Regions from separate parts of the Neobittarella massiliensis (ex Bilen et al. 2018) genome, predicted to be linked through region 4. Evidence: predicted binding sites of a transcription regulator. Region 4 holds the regulator's gene; each other region holds the start of a gene.

Region 1 (4,303 bases), on a different contig from region 4:
GATCACCGGCGGGCAGCTGCGCTTTTCTTACGACTATGGCTCCACCTGGGTACCAGCCCCCATTACCGAGCAAGAGCTAAAAGAGACGATGGATTTTTATCAGGACCGTTTGGCTCTGCCCTCTACCAGCCTGTTCATGCCGGTAGATCCGGCGCTGCCTACCGCCTATTTCTGGGGCAAAACGCCGGTGCTGACGATCTCTACCGGTCAGGGCGGCAGCTGGCAAAATGTACAGCTGCCCCTGTCGGACAGCTTTGAGCGGTCTGTCAACAAACGGGCAGTGGGGTTTGTCTCCTCCAGCTTTGGCTGGGCCGCGCTGGGGACCGACTGGTCGATGGGCGGCGGTGAACACAAGGCCTGTTATTTTACCCGTGACGGCGGCCAGAGCTGGGAGGAAAAGGCGCTGCCCATGCAGGGCTCCAGCCGCTACTTGCGGGACATGGCTATGGCTACCGAGCAGGTGGGAGCTGTTGCCCTGGACGCCGGCAACGACGTGTACTACCCGCTGCTGTTCGTCACCGATGACACCGGCGACAGCTGGGCTCAGATCGAGCTGCCCTACGACCAGATTCCGGCCGAAAAGGTGCAGTACCTCACCGATATAGACAGTTTCCAATATGCCGGCGGCCAGTACACGCTGGTGTTGGGTCAAGGCGATGCCGCCAATGCCAAGGTTACCTTTACTTCTACTGATCTGCATGGCGGCTGGAAACTTCAGGGTTGGGGCCGGGCTGCTATCCACACGGTGGGATGATCGGTACTGGCAGGGGCACTACCGGCCCTCGACGAACCAGTTGCCCTCCAGATCGTCGTGGTATAAATACCGCTCTCGGCCCAGTACCCGCACCGTATAGCGTATGCCGGCGCCCCCCACCTGCTGGGCCACGGCGCGCTCTACCTGCAAAATGCGGTCTATCTGGTACACGGTGCCGTCTTCCCACTCCAGCGACAGCGGGGTGATGCGCCCCTTTTCATCGATGTGTACCACCACCGGCACGACTACTTTGCGCACAGCTCTCAACCTCCTAAAAAGCCCACCGGATAGATGATGTGGTCTCGCTGCGGATCTACTGCCGCCAGAGCCGGATCGGTGAGCATGATGCCCCGGCGCACAGCGAAATTTCCGTACTTGGCGCGGATCCCATCCAGCGCGCGCTCCAGATCGGTCTGGCGCTGGGCGCGCTGGATCTCGCCGTAAAGCGACAGCTGTGGCGGCGTTTGCAGGGCCAGATTGCAGGCCTTTACCCCCAGTCCCCGCGCCGGACGGCCCGGCAGCCGGTGGCGGCAAAATAGCCGGTGCGCGGCATCGAACAGCGTCTGCGAATCCTGACAAGGCTCTTTTAGCGTCGTCTGGCGCTGATAGCTCCACAGGTCGCAGTCGCGAATGGTGAGCTGCACGGTGCGGGCGGTGAGGTGCTGCGCCCGCAGACGGGCAGCTACGCTGTCGCACAGTGCATACAGTGTGATGCGGGCGTCGCGGTCGGTGACCAGATCGCGCGGGGCGGTGGTGCTGTTGCCGATACTCTTGACCGGCAGCGAGATGTGGGCCGGCCGCACCTGTGAGCGGTCGCACCCGTTGGCCCAGCCCCATAAAAGAACGCCCACCTTGCCCAGCTTTTGCTGCACCAGTGCCGGCGGTTGGGCGGCCAGCTGACCGATGGTGTGTATGCCCATACGCGCCAGCTTGCTTTCGGTGGCGTGGCCCACGTAGATCAGGTCCTGCACGGGCAGGGGCCACACCCGCTCCCGCCAGCAGTTGGGCGGCAGCACGGTGGTGGCGTCGGGCTTTTTTAAATCGCTGCCCAGTTTGGCAAATACCCGATTAAAAGATACCCCCACCGATATGGTGACGCCCAGCTCTTTTTTTACCCGCTGGCGCAGCTGGGCGGCGATCTGGCTGCCGCGGCCAAACAGGCGGGCGCTGCCGGTCACATCCAGCCAGCACTCGTCCAGGCCGTAGGGCTCGACGAGATCGGTATAGTCTAAATAGATCTGCCGCACCAGCTGTGAATAGTGCAGATAGCGGCCATAATCGGGCGGTACGAACACGATCTCGGGGCATTTTTGCCGGGCCAGCCACAGTGGGTCACCAGTCTGCACATCACAGGCGCGGGCCTCGTAGGACTTGGCCAGCACGATGCCGTGCCGCAGCTGGGCGTCGCCGGCCACCGCCACCGGCTTGCCCCGCAGCTGGGGGCGATATACGCACTCCACCGAGGCGTAAAAGTTATTGAGATCGGCGTGTAAGATGGTCCTTTCCATAGTCATTACCGGCGTATACAGCGCCAAAAATAAACATTTGTTCTTTTTTCTGTGTTTTTATTGTATACCGCTCCCCCGCCGATATCTACAGGGAAATACCACCAGCTGCTGTGTGCGACAGTCTAGGGCCGGTTTGATAGACCGGCCGTGGGCGGGGCAAACTGACTGTACCAGTTCTATAAAAAGCAAAGGAGGACGACGTTATGTGCGGCCGATACACGCTGTTTACCGATACCGACAGCCGCGAGATCATGCGCATTATTCAGGAGGTGAGCAGGCGCCACCCCGAAAGAGAGGTAAAGACCGGTGAGATCTTCCCCACCAATGCGGCGCCGGTGCTCCTGCGGCAGGGAGCGCATATTCAGGCGGATGTTTTTGGCTGGGGCTTTCCCAAATTTGGCGGCTCGGCGGGCGTGATCATCAACGCCCGCAGTGAGACCGCGCAGGACAAGCCCATGTTTCGCAACAGCTTGCTGTTTCGCCGCTGCGTGGTGCCCAGTACCGGCTTTTACGAGTGGTCGCAGGACAGAGCCCACCAGAAGTACCTGTTCACCCGCCCCGGCGACAGCGCGCTCTATATGGCGGGGCTCTATAACGTGTTTGACGGGCAGCCGCGGTACGTTATTCTCACCCGCGCCGCCAACAGCTGGATGCGGGATATCCACCACCGCATGCCGGTGATCCTGCCGCCAGATCAGCTGGAGAGCTGGTGCAGCGCACCGGTCGAGCAGGCCGCCAAGCTGCTGCAATGCGCCCCTGAGCTGGCGCGGCAGGCGGTGTGATCTCTCCAGCTCAGCTTGTGTTTTAAAAAGGGCGGACCGCTGCCAAAGTAGCGGTCCGCCCTTTTTATGCCGACATCACAAATGTTACGAAATTGTAAATTCGGGCATTTTGGGCGGTATTGGGCGCCACTTTAGGTATTTGCCGCTGCTGGGAGCGTGTTTACCGGCTATCACCTTTTGCCGCTTTACAGCGCTGGTGCACACACCGATCCAACCGGTCTTTTATTTTGGGGCGCCGGCGAGCTTTTAGCAGCGGCGGACAGTTGGCAGGCAGTTTTTTGCCCGGCTGTTTTTGGGGGATAGAAGAGGGGCACAAAGTGCCGGTAAACTGATCGCAGATACTGTCACGCTTTTCACAGTTTGTTAAAGGGAAACCTTTTTCTTTTGACCGATATAGAGTATACTGTACAAAATGGTGAAAACAGGTCCTGTTATAGCGATCTGTGCGGAGGTGGGGGCGTTTTTATGAGGATGGGGCGACGGGTGTGGGCACTGCTGCTGTTGCCGGCACTGCTGCTGGGTGTTTTAAGCGGGTGTAATGAGAGCAAGAACATTGTTTTTGAGGCCGACACTGGAGCGGTACAGCACCAGACCGACCTGACCTTTTTTGGCTACAAATACGAGGCGCTGAACGTGATGGCCATTGAGGACGCGCTGCACGGTTACATGGACGACTACCCCGGGGTGAACATTGCCTATGACGGCATCAAGAGCCCGGATTACTTTAGCGTGCTGGAAAAGCGGCTGTCCACCGGCAACGGCGACGACATTTTTATGGTGGACCACGAGCGGGTGTTAAAGCTGTCGGGGCAGGGACAGCTGGCCGATCTGTCGGACCTGTCGACGCTGGAAAACTTTAGCGATCTGGCCCGCAGCCAGATGGCCGCCGACGGGACCATCGACTACCTGCCCACCTCTATCTCGGCTTTTGGCCTGTACTGCAACACCGCGCTGCTTAAAAAGCACGGGCAAAAGATACCCGAGAACCTGGCTGAGCTGGAGGCGGTGTGCGACTACTTTGTGTCGCAGAAGATCATCCCCATCGTGGCCAACAACGATATATCGCTAAAGACGGTAGTGCTGGCCAAGGGATTGCTGCCGGTATACCAGAGCGCGGACCCCGCCGCCCGGATCGCCCGTTTGAGCAGCGGCCAGGACGACCTGACCCAGGTGTTGGCCCCCGGCTTTTCACTGGTGGAAAAGATGCTGCGCCGGGGTTGGATAGACGCCGACGAGGCGCTGAACACCGCCAAGACCAA
Region 2 (4,303 bases), on a different contig from region 4:
GGGCACCTTTGATGCGGATCTTATCTGTAGCCAATCTGCGTTCCTCTCTTTTATAAACTTCCTCTTTTTGGGGAGATCGTTGGGGGATACTGGGTCTATCTATTTCATCGCCTTGAGCTTGGCGATCTTGTCGCGCAAGAACGCCGCCTGCTCGAACTCCAGCAGCTGGGCCGCCTGGCGCATCTCTTTGGTGAGCGCGTCGATCATCTCCATCTTCTTGGCACGGCTGAGTTTTTTGTATTTCTTCTCGTCGTCGGTATCTTTGGAAGATATCTCGATAATGTCGCGCACCGGCTTGATGATGGTCTGGGGGGTGATGCCGTGCTCCTGGTTATATTTGCCCTGGATGGCGCGGCGGCGCTCGGTCTCGCGGATGGCCGCCTCCATGGAGCGGGTGACGCTGTCGGCGTACATGATGACCTGGCCGCCGGCGTTGCGGGCGGCGCGGCCGATGGTCTGTATCAGCGAGGTCTCGGAGCGGAGGAAACCCTCCTTGTCGGCGTCGAGGATGGCCACCAGCGACACCTCGGGGATATCCAGCCCCTCACGCAGTAGGTTGATGCCCACCAGCACGTCGAACTCACCCAGGCGCAGGTCGCGGATGATCTCCATGCGCTCGATGGTCTCGGTGCCGTGGTGCATGTAGCGCACCCGCACGTCCATCCCCTCCAGGTAATCGGTCAGGTCCTCGGCCATCTTTTTGGTGAGGGTGGTCACCAGCACCCGCTCGCCGCGCTGGCGGCGCTTCTGTATCTCGCCGTAAAGGTCGTCTATCTGGCCCTCGACCGGCTTGACGATGACCTCGGGGTCCATCAGGCCGGTGGGGCGGATGACCTGCTCCACGATCTGGGTGCTCTTTTCGCGCTCCAGCTCGTTGGGGGTGGCCGAGACGAAGATGACCTGGTTGAGCTTTTGGTAGAACTCGTCGAAGTTGAGCGGCCGGTTGTCGAAGGCCGACGGCAGGCGGAACCCGTAGTCGACCAGGTTTTTTTTGCGGGCGAAGTCGCCGGCGAACATGCCGCGCACCTGCGGCAGCGACACGTGGGACTCGTCGACGAACAGCAAAAAGTCGTCGGGGAAATAGTCGAGCAGGGTGTTGGGGGTGCTGCCCGGCTCGCGGCCCGAGAGCACCCGTGAGTAGTTCTCGATCCCCTTACAGAAACCGATCTCCTGCAGCATCTCGATGTCGTAGTGGGTGCGCTGCTCGATGCGCTGGGCCTCGATGAGTTTGCCCTCGGCCTTAAACTGGGCGATGCGCTGCTGCAGCTCCTCCTCGATGTTGGCGATAGCCGCCTTCATCTTCTCCTGCGGGACGATGTAGTGGGAGGCCGGGTAGATGGCCACATGGCCCACCACGTTCTTCACCTCGCCGGTGAGGGGGTTTATCTCGCAGATGCGGTCGATCTCGTCGCCGAAAAACTCGACCCGGATGGCCGTCTCGGACGAGTAGGCGGGGTAGATCTCCACCACGTCGCCCCGCACCCGGAATTTATTGCGCACAAAGTTGAGGTCGTTGCGCTCGTACTGCAGGCTCACCAGTTTTTTGATGAGCTCGTCGCGGTCTTTTTCCATGCCCGGGCGCAGCGAGATGACCATGGTGTGGTAGTCGATGGGGTCGCCCAGCGAGTAGATACAGGAGACGCTGGCCACCAGGATGACGTCGCGCCGCTCGGACAGAGCGGCGGTGGCCGAGTGGCGCATGCGCTCGATCTCCTCGTTGATGGCGCTGTCTTTTTCGATATAGGTATCGGTGGAGGCGATGTAGGCCTCGGGCTGGTAGTAGTCGTAATAGGAGACAAAATACTCGACCGCATTGTGGGGGAAAAACTCGCGGAACTCGGAGCACAGCTGTGCGGCCAGTGTTTTGTTGTGGGCCAGTACCAGTGTGGGGCGGCCGGTATTGGCGATGATGTTGGCCATGGTAAAGGTCTTGCCCGAGCCGGTGACGCCCAGCAGCGTCTGCTCTTTGTCGCCCCGCAGCACCCCCGCGGTGAGCTTTTCGATGGCCTGTGGCTGGTCGCCGGTAGGGCTGTACGGCGCCACCAGCTGAAAAACTTTTTCTTCGCCCATATCTCTTCCCTATCTTCCAATGCTCTATAAGAACAAACGTTTCTGCACCTTAATATACTACTGCTTTTGTAGGTCTTTGTCAACCGGATCTGTCGAGATCGGTCGCCGCTGGACCGAGTCGCCAGCGACCCGCCCGCCACAGCTATTCTGCCCACTGCCGGGCGCAGTACAGTCACTTTTCTGCCCAATCTCCATCATACCACAAACTGCGGCCAAAAGAGATAAAATCTCCTATATTTTTGCAACAGAGGAAAGTGTTTATGGGCAAAAAAGCGCCTGCCCTGCCCGGTGGCAGGACAGGCGGCACTAGAGCCCGACGAACAGGTTGCTGTCGCGCAGGGAGACAAAGTCGTCGCCGGCGACGATGATGTGGTCGAACAGCTGGATATTCAGGTCGCGCAGCGTTTTGTAGATCTCGAGGGTGGCGTGGATGTCCTCGTCGGAGGGCATAGCCACCCCGCCGGGGTGGTTGTGGGCGATGGCCACCAGGTTCGACTTGGCCACCACCGCCCGCTCGGCGATCTTTTGCCGGTTGACCTGTACCGCATTGTGGCTGCCGCCGCCGATACACTCACACTTGAGCAGCGAAAAGCGGTCGTCGAAACAGAGCAGGTAGACCTCCTCATCGGTCTTGCCCAAAAAGACCGGCAGCATGTATTGACCGATCTTCTCGGAGGTGTTGAGCACCCGGGAGCTGTCCTGTCCGTCGCGCATGTAGCGGCTAAAGAGGGCCAGCACCGTCTTGAGCATGACGGCGGTGTTATAACCCACCCCCGGCACCTGCTGTAGCAGCTGCACATCGGCCTCTAAAACGCCTTTGACACTGCCGAAGGTGTTTAGCAGCTGGTGGGCCAGATCGTTGGTGTCGCGCTGGGGAATGGCCGAGTAGAGCAGGATCTCGAGCAGCATGTGATCGGGCAGGCCCGCCGGCCCGGCCTGTAAAAACAGCTGCCGGGTGCGCTCCCGGTGGCCGTAGTGATTGTGTTTCATAGACGCCCCTGCCCCGCTGCAAAAAAGATTTGTGTTGCCGCACATTATCCAGTACAATACCAGTAGGCCCGCACCTCCAAAAACAGAGGTGCTTGCTTTTTGACAAATTGCGACATGTATACCCGTTTAGTATATACTATTTGCGGGCAGAAGGAAAGAGGAGAACTGCTCTGTTTACACTGATCATTGGCGACAACGACGCCGGGCAGCGACTGGATAAATTTTTGCTCAAGACGCTGGTGCACTGTCCTAAGTCGCTGCTCTATAAAGCCAATCGGCAAAAGAAGATCAAGGTCAATCGCAAGCGGGTGGAGCTGTCGGCCATGCTGCAGCCGGGCGACCAGCTGGACCTGTACCTGCCAGACGAGTTTGACCCGGCACAGCGGGGCGGCGCGGTGGCAGGGACACTGCCGGCCGCAGTGCCGCCCCTGCCGGCGGATGACATCGTGTACGAGGACGATCATCTGCTGGTGGTCAATAAGCCGGTGGGGACTCCTGCCCACAGCGAGCAGCGGGGTGCTTGTAACCTGCGCGATCAGGTGCTCTGTTACCTGATGGCCAGCGGCAGCTACCGGCCGCAGCGGGAACTGAGTTTTGTGCCGGCGCTGGCCAACCGGCTGGACCGCAACACCCAGGGGCTGGTGCTGGTGGGCAAGACCGCCCCGGCGCTGCGGGAGCTGTGCCGGCTGATACGGGAGGACCGGGTGCAAAAGCGGTATTTGTGCCTGGTATCCGGCGTGCCGCAGCCGGACCGGGCGGTGCTGACCGGCTACCTGCGCAAGGACCGACAGCAGAACCGGTCTGAGATCTTGGACGAGCCGGTACCGGGTGCCAAAAAGGTAGTGACCGAATACCGGGTGCTGCGGCAGCTGGGTGGACACGCCGAGGTAGAGGTACTTTTGCACACCGGGCGCTCACACCAGATACGGGCGCAGATGGCGGCTATCGGCCACCCGATACTGGGCGACAAAAAATACGGCGGCCAGCACCCTGCATACCGCTGGCAGGCGCTCTGCGCCTATCGGCTGCAGCTGCAGCCCGAGCCGGACAGTATGCTTTCTTACCTGGCCGGGCGAGAGTTTGCGGTGGACCCCTGGTTTGCTATATGATAAAGAGCGAGCCGACATGCCCCTTAGGATGGGCTGTGTCGGCTCGCTCTTTTCGCGCAACGAAACGATTAGAAAAAGGTCATTTGGCTGGACTGGGGCAGGTCTCCGAAAGCGCCAAACTCCTTGAGGCTCTC
Region 3 (4,303 bases), on a different contig from region 4:
ACGGCATAGAGGCCACCTGCATCGAGCATGGAAACATCCCCTACTGGTACTGCGACAACTGCAAGCAGTACTTTGCCGATGAGGACTGTCAGCAGGCCATTACAGCGGCAGATATCCTGCTCGCCGCCACTGGTCACCAGGCCCAAAAGGTAGAGGGCAAAGAGGCGACAGCCACCGAGGAAGGCAACGTGGCATACTGGTACTGTGCGGCCTGCGGTAAGTACTTTGCCGATGCAGACTTGACGCAGGAGATCACCAGGGAAGACACTGTACTGCCCGCCACCGGCGAGCAAAAAGAGCCCGAGCCCAGCGACGGGCAAAAACCCGAGAGTGAAGATACACAGGCGCCCGCTACCGGCGACAGCAGCGTTTTGCTCTGGGGCGGTGTGCTGGTGCTCTCAGCCGCTGCGATTACCGGCCTGAGCCTGTATAAGCGCAAAAAACAGGTGCGGTAGCAGCACAGGTCCGATGTCATGATCAAACAGCCGACAGGTCTTGTCCTGTCGGCTGTTTTCTTTTTGCCGGGGCCCGGTCGGTGCCGCTGTTGGGGGACAAGCGGACCTTTACGGCTAAAGATCACCGATAAAATGTGTGCTGCGGCGGCATAAAAAGGGGAGACTACCGGGAGTTTTGGCCAAATGTGGCACCGGTATTTCGGCGCTGCAGGTCATTGTATCTGCCGCTGGCGGGGCGTATCATAAAGCCAGAGACGTATAGACAGGAGTTGATCGCGTGGATAAGCCCTATGTCGTTACCCTGGGCCGCAGCGTGCAGGACGAGTACTGGGAGGCCGAGCACTACCCGATGGCGGGAGAGAAGATATCGGTCTACCGCAGAGAGAAGGTGGCCGGTGGCTTTTCCAATTCCGCCTTTGTCATGGCGGCGCTGGGCCTCACCTGCTACATTGCCGAGACTTTTGGCGCCGAGGACGAGAGCACGGCTATGCACCAGCAGCTCATGCGCCAGCAGGGCATCAAGACCGATCTGGTGCGCACCAAACAGGGGTATCAAAACCACCACTGTGTCATCTTAAAGACCGCCCGGTCCGGTGAGCGCACCATTTTTTCGCTGGAGCAGCCCCACCAGCCCGTACCCTATACCGAGAGCGAGCTGGCGCTGATCGGCGGCGCCGATTGGCTGCTGGTGAACCTGAGCGACCTGCGCTGCTTTCCCCATCCCCAAAAAATGCTCGATACCGTGCTGCGCGGCGGGGTCAAACTGGCTATCGATGCCGAGGCGGCTTCATTTGAGAGCCGTCAGCAGGACGACTTCTATTTTTCACGCTGCAGCTTTCTCTCGCTCAACGAGTTTGCCTACCAAAAGTTTTGCGGCGACAGCGGCCACCGGGCCATCCAACAGCTGCTTCAGCGCGCACCAAATTGTATCGTGGCCCACACGCTGGGCGCGCAGGGCAGCCGTATCTACACCCGTGATGTGGCGCTGCAGGTGCCGGCCCTACCGGTGGCGGCTGTCGATACCACCGGCGCCGGCGACACCTATAACGGCGCCTTTCTCTACGGCCTGACCAACCGCTGGCCGCTCGAGAAATGTGCTCTGTTCGCCTCGGCTGCTGCCGCCCGTTCCACACTCTACCGCGACCCGCGGGGCGGGGCGGTATCGGCACAGGTGGTGCAGCATTTTATCGCCGAGCGCCGCTATGCGCCTGTGCTAAAGCATATATCCCGGTGAGGTTTGACTGTTGAGGCCGGAAAAAGCGAAAATGCGGCGGGACCCGGTGGGGAGGATGAGACACCCACCGATCCCGCCGTCTATACAGTACCCGATAGAACGGTGCCTGTTTGTATCTCGATCCAGTAGAGCAGTGCCTCTTGCCTGTCGGTGTGGGTGATCCAAACGCATTATCCAGCCTGCCGCCGCGTTCGATGGTGCGGCGCGCGCCCCCGTTTTGCAAGTCGCAGCCCGGCAGCCCCCACTTGGGCTCCAGCTGCCGGCGGTAACCGCGCGACAGCTGTAAGAGCGGGGTGGCATATCTCTTGCCTCGTTCGATGGGCCGTTCCCCGTAGCCGATACAGCCGCTGTATTGCCGCAAAAGTCGTTGAGGTAGTGGCGGGTGTCCATCATCCCGGCAGCGCGCCGCCGTGCTGCTACCGCCCGCCGTGCGCCAGAAGTTCCTGCCAATAGTCCATCGCCGCACTGTGCAGCGCTCCATCAGCTATAGCCAGCTGCAGCAGATCCCTGGTTTTCCCCAACTCCTTTATTTGTCTGTTACAACACAGCCGCAGTGTACTTTTCATTGCTGCCGGGGGAACGAAGAGCGGTTGCCCCGGTCCGGCCGATGTGCTATACTCTATAAAGAACAAACTTTTGATTTTACTGGGGGGACGGGCGTGGACCGCACGATACTGCACTGTGACTGCAATGGCTTTTATGCCTCGGTAGAGTGTGCGCTGCACCCCCAGTACCGCAACGTGCCCATGGCTGTGTGCGGCGACCCCGAGAGCCGACACGGCATCATTCTGGCCAAAAACGAGCTGGCTAAGGCCTACGGCATCAAGACTGCCGAGACGGTGTGGCAGGCTAAGCGCAAGTGCCCCGACTTGGTGCTGGCCCCCTCTCACCACGACCTGTACCGCCAGTTCTCCCAGCAGATAAATGCCATCTATCAGCAGTATACCGACCTGGTCGAACCCTTTTCCATCGACGAGAGCTGGCTGGATGTGGGCGGCAGCTACCGTCTGTTTGGCAGCGGCGAAAAGATCGCCGACGAGCTGCGCCGCCGTATCCGCCAAGAGGTAAAGGTCACTATCTCGGTGGGAGTATCTTTTAACAAGGTGTTTGCCAAACTGGGCAGCGACTATAAAAAGCCCGATGCCACCACCGTGATCACCCGCCAAAATTACACCAGCCTGCTGTGGCCGCTGCCGGCCGAGCGCATGCTGTTTATCGGGCAGGTGGCTGCCGGCAAGCTGGCGCGGGCGGGCATCCACACCATAGGCGATCTGGCCCGCGCCGACGACTGGCTGCTGCAGCGCCTGCTGGGTAAAGGGGGCCTAACGGCCAAGATCTACGCCCAGGGTCTCGATGACAGCCCGGTGCGCCGCTTTGATGAGCAGCGCGAAGTCAAGAGCGTGGGCAACAGCATCACTTTTCGCCGCAATCTGGTGGGCCAGCGCGATATCCGCGCCGGGGTGCTGTCCCTGTGCGACACGGTGGCCGCCCGTCTGCGCGCCCACAAGCTCTACTGCCAAACGGTACAGGTGCAGATCAAGTCGCCCGATCTGCGCGTCATCTCGCGCCAGCAGGGGCTCTCCCGCTCCACCAATCTGGCGCGGGAGCTGTTTTGTGCCGCGATGGCCATCATCGAGCGCAGCTGGGACATGAAAAAGCCCATTCGCATGCTCACGGTGACCGGCACCGCACTCACCGATCAGGATACCGGCGAGCAGCTGCGGCTCGATGTGCCTTCCTCCACCCCCGACCACGAGCGCCAGCAAAAGCTGGAGCAGGCACTCGATGCCATCCGCCAGCGGTACGGCAGCGATTCGGTGGGCTTTGGCTCGCTCATCGAGAGCGATATCTTTCACCGCCGCCCCGACGAGATAGAGCCCGGCGGCGACCGGGAATAGATCTGTGAATATGTGAGCGTGTCCCAAACTCTGTTTTGGGATGCGCCTTTTTTGTATACTTGCGCTCTTTTTGGCCCATAGTTTGGGATGTGGATAACAAGATAGTCACCGGCCCCGCACGGCTGTTAAACAGCCGTATCGCCGGCGCAACAGGAGGATCACTATGAGACAGACCAAAGAGAGCTTACAGTTTCTCACCAGCGACCAGTGCCCGGGCTTTGCCATCGTGCCCTGGGGCCTCGATGCCCCGCTGATGTGCTGCGGCCAACAGCTGCAAAAGCTGGTGCCCGGCCAGGTAGATGCCGCCGTGGAAAAACACCAGCCGGTGGTGTTGCGGCAAGACGATACCGTCACGGTAGAGGTGGGGCAGAACCACCACCCCATGGGCGAGGAACACCTCATCGACTGGGTGTTTTTGCAGACCGACTGCGGCGGCCACTACCACCTGCTCACCGCCCAGAGCCAGCCGGTGTGTCAGTTCGTGTTGGCGCCGGGCGAGAGCCCGGTGGCGGTATACGCCCACTGCAACCTGCACGGCCTGTGGCGGCAGGACATATAGGCTCCGGGCGGTGAAAAGCAAAAGAGGAGGCCCTGCCAAACTGGCGGGACCTCCTCTTTTTATGTGGCGGCGCAGTGGGTGCGCCAGGCAGCGCTAGGCAGGGCCGGGCAGCGCAGTGCCGGTGTGCAGGTTGTCTTTAGCGGCCGTAGCGGTCGTC
Region 4 (4,303 bases):
CGAGAAGCTGGCCCTTGCGGTAGCCCAGCTTCTCCATCACGCTGCCCACGCATTCCTCCGGCACGTCGATGGACACCCGCTCCACGGGCTCCATGCGCTTGCCGTTCTCCTCGCGGTACAGCACGCGGGGCGGGCTGACCTGCAGCTCGTAACCCTCGCGGCGCATGGTCTCGATGAGGATGGACAGGTGCATCTCGCCGCGGCCCGCCACGTTGAAGCTCTCGGTGGTGTCGGTGTCGGATACTCGCAGCGACACGTCTTTGAGCAGCTCCTTGTACAGCCGGGACCTGATCTGGCGGGAGGTGACGAACTTGCCCTCACGGCCGGCAAAGGGACCGTTGTTGACCGAGAAGGTCATCTCGACGGTGGGCTCAGAGATCTTGACGAACGGCAGCGCCTCGACGGCGTCGGGCTGGCAGATGGTGTCGCCGATCGAGATGTCCTCGATGCCGGAGAAACAAACGATATCGCCCACCTGGGCCTCATCCACCGCCTCGCGCTGGAGGCCCGAGATCTGGTACAGATTGACGATGCGGCCCTTTTTGGGCTCTTTGTCGCCGTGGTAGTTGCAGACCATCACGTCTTGGCCCTGGCGCAGCGTGCCGCGCTTTACCCGGCCGATGGCGATACGGCCCACATACTCGTTGTAGTCGATGGTGGAGACCAGCGCCTGGGTGGGGGCCTCGGGGTCGCCCTCGGGGGCGGGGACGTCTTTCAGGATCTGCTCGAACAGCGGGGTGAGGTCGGTGCCGGCCTGGCTGTAATCCAGCGAGGCGGTGCCGTCGCGGCCAGAGCAGTAGACAAAAGTGCTGTCGAGCTGCTCCTCGTTGGCGTCGAGCTCCAGCAGCAGTTCTAAGACCTCGTCCTCTATCTCGGATGGGCGGGCGTCGGGGCGGTCGATCTTGTTGACTACCACGATGACCTTATGGCCCAGCGCCAGCGCCTTTTCCAGCACGAAACGAGTCTGGGGCATGGGGCCCTCGAAGGCGTCGACCAGCAGCAGCACACCGTCGACCATCTGCAGCACCCGCTCGACCTCGCCGCCAAAATCGGCATGGCCCGGGGTGTCGATGATGTTGATCTTGACGCCGTTATACACCACTGAGGTGTTTTTAGACAGTATGGTGATGCCGCGCTCGCGCTCGAGGTCGCCGGAATCCATGACGCGGTCCTGCACGACTTGGCCCTCGCGGAATATGCCGCCCTGTTTGAGCATCTCGTCTACCAGAGTGGTCTTGCCGTGGTCGACGTGGGCGATGATCGCTATATTTCGTAAGTCTTCTCTAATCAAGCTGGTACTCCTCCTAGCTGTGATGAAACGTCCGCTGCTTTAACTTTGTTATTATACTACATCCGCGCCGATAAAGCAAAATTTTTTACAAAACACAGTGCAGTTTTTTAGACAATATAGCTGTATCTAACGGCGCGGGCAGCAGCTCTGCCGCCCCGCGGGAGGACACCTATGTACCGGCCTGTCAGAAGTCGCGGATCAGCCGCACCACTTTGCCCAAAATGGCCACCGTCTCGGGGTAGATGGGGGACATGCTGTCGTTTTCGGGCTGCAGCCGCACCCGGCCGTCGCGCTCTACATAAAAGGTCTTGACCGTCGCCTCGTCTTCGATAAGTGCCACCACGATCTCGCCGTTTTCGGCGGCGGGGGTCTGGCGCACCAAGATGATGTCGCCGTCGAGGATGCCGGCGTTGATCATGCTCTCGCCCTTGACGCGCAGGGCAAACACCCCTTCGGTGGTGTGCAGGTCGTCGGTGACGATATAGCCCTCGACATTCTGCTGGGCCAGTATGGGGGTACCGGCGGCCACCGTGCCCACCAGCGGCACCTGGCTGGTGCCAAAGTCGCGCAGGCGAATGCCGCGGTTGGAGCCGCGCAGGATCTCCACCTGGCCCTCGGTCTCGAGCATCTTGAGGTATTTGTGGGCGGTGCAGGTGGATTTAAAGCCCATCTCGGTGCAGATCTCGCGCACCGAAGGCGGGATGCCCTGACCGATGCGCTGGCGCAAAAAGGCCAGCAGCCGCTGTTTGTTCTGCTCTACTTTTTCCATCTTGCAGTCCTCTCTGTATCTGTTTCTGCCCGCTTTTTAAAGTTCAAAAAATCAGGCAGGTTTCTTCACTTTTTATTTACACATCATTCACAACCCTAAAAATAACACTGCTATAATATAGGCAAGCCTAAAGACAATGCCGCAAATGTTTTTAGGGCTGCACTATCCTCCTCAAAAGCACCCCTCAGGCTTTTGATGCCGCCAACAGCAGCTGCTGTTGGCGGTATTTTTTTAACGGAGCGCCCGAGGGTGGGGTGGTGGTCAGTCGTCGTGCTGATGCACGCCGTTTTTTAGCCGCACGGTACGGCGGCGGGCCCGGCGCCGCAGCTGCCAAAAGAAAAACAGTACTGCCAGCGCGCCCAGACCCAACAGCCCAAATAGGGCCGGTGACTGCAGCCGGGTGAACCAGTTGCTGCCGGCGGCGGGATAGGTGGGCTGCAGCTGCGGGGTACCGGGCACCTGCGGATCTAAAAAGCCCTGCGCGGGGCTGTATACCTGATAGCGCTGGCCGCGGTATTCTAGAAAGGCGCTGCCGTCTTGCAGTGTAAAATCGCACAGCGCCCCGCGGGAGTTGGCAAACACGGTTAGGCAGGCGCTCTGGGCGCTGGCCGCGCCGTCTGGCTCGGTGATCTGCAGCGGCAGCTCGGTGCTGCTGGCGCGGTAGGCGCCCATGTCTACCTGATAACTGCCGCCCTTTTTTTGCAGAGACAGCAGCACCCGGTCACCCGCTGCAAATGCGGACAGCCCCTTTACGGTAATGGTGGCTGCCACCTGCTCGGAGTGCAGCGGCGATGCGCCGCGCTGGGACTTGCTGCTGCGCAGCAGCTCCCGCACCTGCACGGTGGCGGTGTCGCCGCTCATTTTTTCGATCTGCCCCAGCACCACCACGTCTTGCCCGTTGTGGGTAAAGGCGTACAGCGCGTCATCAGCCGCCGCGGCTGCGAGCAGGCACAGCACCGCCAGGATACAGGCTGTGGCCAGTGCCGACCACCATTTTTGTGCCGTTTTGCTGTGCATGGACGTCTCCCCCATCGAAATGGCCGCTGCAAAGATCGCCGCCAGCCGTGTATGACATATTTAAAAGTAATCTCAGTATACCAAAAACTCGTACCAGGTGCAAACTATCGTTTGCTTTTGCTCGACTGCCTTTACAAGTATTTGCATATCTGGTGGTAAACATCTGTTTTTCCACAACATATTCCACAGCTGTGGAATACTTGCCAATGGTATAACCACTTTGCGGACCGGTCCCTGTAAAAATTTTGCCCCACTCGGCGTAAAGTTTACTTTTTTTCACACGTTTTACACAGAAATCGTTTATAATAGTAGATACTGCGCAGACGTATCTGCCCATTCTATGTTGTAACAGCATATAAAAATAGGAGTGTTTTATGGCCAAGCATACTTTCACACGCAAACTGGCGGCAATCGCCCTGACGGGGGCGCTGTCCCTGACGCTGCTGAGCGGCTGTGTCAAAAATTCGTACCTGGTAGTCGGTAAGCAGACGGTGAACATGCCGGTCGTCATGAAGGTGGGCAGCCACAACGTGTCGATGGAGGAATACCGATACTTTTACCTGAACACCAAATACCAGCTGGACGGCGGCGACGACTCGGTGTGGGAACAGGAAGGCGCCGACGACAAGAAAGAGCTGCTGCGGACCCATGTGGAGGATACCATCAAATCCAACTATGCGCTGATGGACCTGGCCAAGGAAAAAGGGGTGAGCCTGACCGCTGACGAGCGCAAATCGATCAGCGACAATCTGGCCTCGATCAAGGAGAACTACGAGAGCGAGGAGGCCTTTGAAGAGGCGCTGGCACAGAATTACCTGACCGAAGAGGTATACCTCTCGATGGGCGAGATGTCTACGCTGCAGCAAAAGCTGACCGAGAAGCTGACCGGCGACGGTGGCGAGATACCGATGGGCGACGATGTGGTGACCCAGTATGTCAAAGACAATTACGTGCGCGCCAAGCATGTGCTGATCACCTCTGCTACCGAGAATGCTGAGCAGGTGGCAAACGAGGTGGCCCAGAAAGCAGCTGCCGGCGAGGATTTTGACAGCCTCATCAGCACCTACGGCGAGGACCCGGGCATGACCCAGAGCCCGGACGGCTACTACTTCACCAAAAATGAGATGGTCGCCGAGTTTGAAGAGGCCGCCTTTGCCCTGCCGGAAAACAGCGTCAGCGGCGTGGTGGAGTCGAGTTTTGGCTACCACATCATTCAGCGTCTGCCG

The links. The regulator LexA, encoded in region 4, represses DNA repair genes until DNA is damaged. The targets are predictions, from matches to a motif close to CNAACANNTGTTNG.
Region 1: a site for LexA is predicted at 2,293-2,306, ahead of H8K20_RS06560 (DNA polymerase Y family protein). Genes of this name have one in related genera too.
Region 2: a site for LexA is predicted at 2,100-2,113, ahead of uvrB (excinuclease ABC subunit UvrB). Genes of this name have one in related genera too.
Region 3: a site for LexA is predicted at 2,315-2,328, ahead of dinB (DNA polymerase IV). Genes of this name have one in related genera too.

Annotation. Positions count from the first base shown of each region.
Region 1 is NZ_JACOGI010000001.1:1,415,407-1,419,709, forward strand. It holds gene H8K20_RS06550 (WD40/YVTN/BNR-like repeat-containing protein) at 1-754, shown strand, start outside; gene H8K20_RS06555 (hypothetical protein) at 773-1,012, opposite strand; gene H8K20_RS06560 (DNA polymerase Y family protein) at 1,018-2,262, opposite strand; gene H8K20_RS06565 (SOS response-associated peptidase) at 2,466-3,044, shown strand; gene H8K20_RS06570 (ABC transporter substrate-binding protein) at 3,510-4,303, shown strand, end outside.
Region 2 is NZ_JACOGI010000001.1:959,815-964,117, reverse strand. It holds gene uvrA (excinuclease ABC subunit UvrA) at 1-34, opposite strand, end outside; gene uvrB (excinuclease ABC subunit UvrB) at 100-2,070, opposite strand; gene H8K20_RS04400 (JAB domain-containing protein) at 2,377-3,060, opposite strand; gene H8K20_RS04395 (RluA family pseudouridine synthase) at 3,201-4,169, shown strand; gene H8K20_RS04390 (PolC-type DNA polymerase III) at 4,238-4,303, opposite strand, start outside.
Region 3 is NZ_JACOGI010000001.1:839,394-843,696, forward strand. It holds gene H8K20_RS03835 (hypothetical protein) at 1-455, shown strand, start outside; gene H8K20_RS03840 (PfkB family carbohydrate kinase) at 733-1,689, shown strand; gene dinB (DNA polymerase IV) at 2,349-3,587, shown strand; gene H8K20_RS03850 (desulfoferrodoxin family protein) at 3,751-4,146, shown strand; gene H8K20_RS03855 (hypothetical protein) at 4,283-4,303, opposite strand, start outside.
Region 4 is NZ_JACOGI010000004.1:3,981-8,283, reverse strand. It holds gene typA (translational GTPase TypA) at 1-1,291, opposite strand, end outside; gene lexA (transcriptional repressor LexA) at 1,476-2,060, opposite strand; gene H8K20_RS13105 (hypothetical protein) at 2,322-3,077, opposite strand; gene H8K20_RS13100 (peptidylprolyl isomerase) at 3,452-4,303, shown strand, end outside.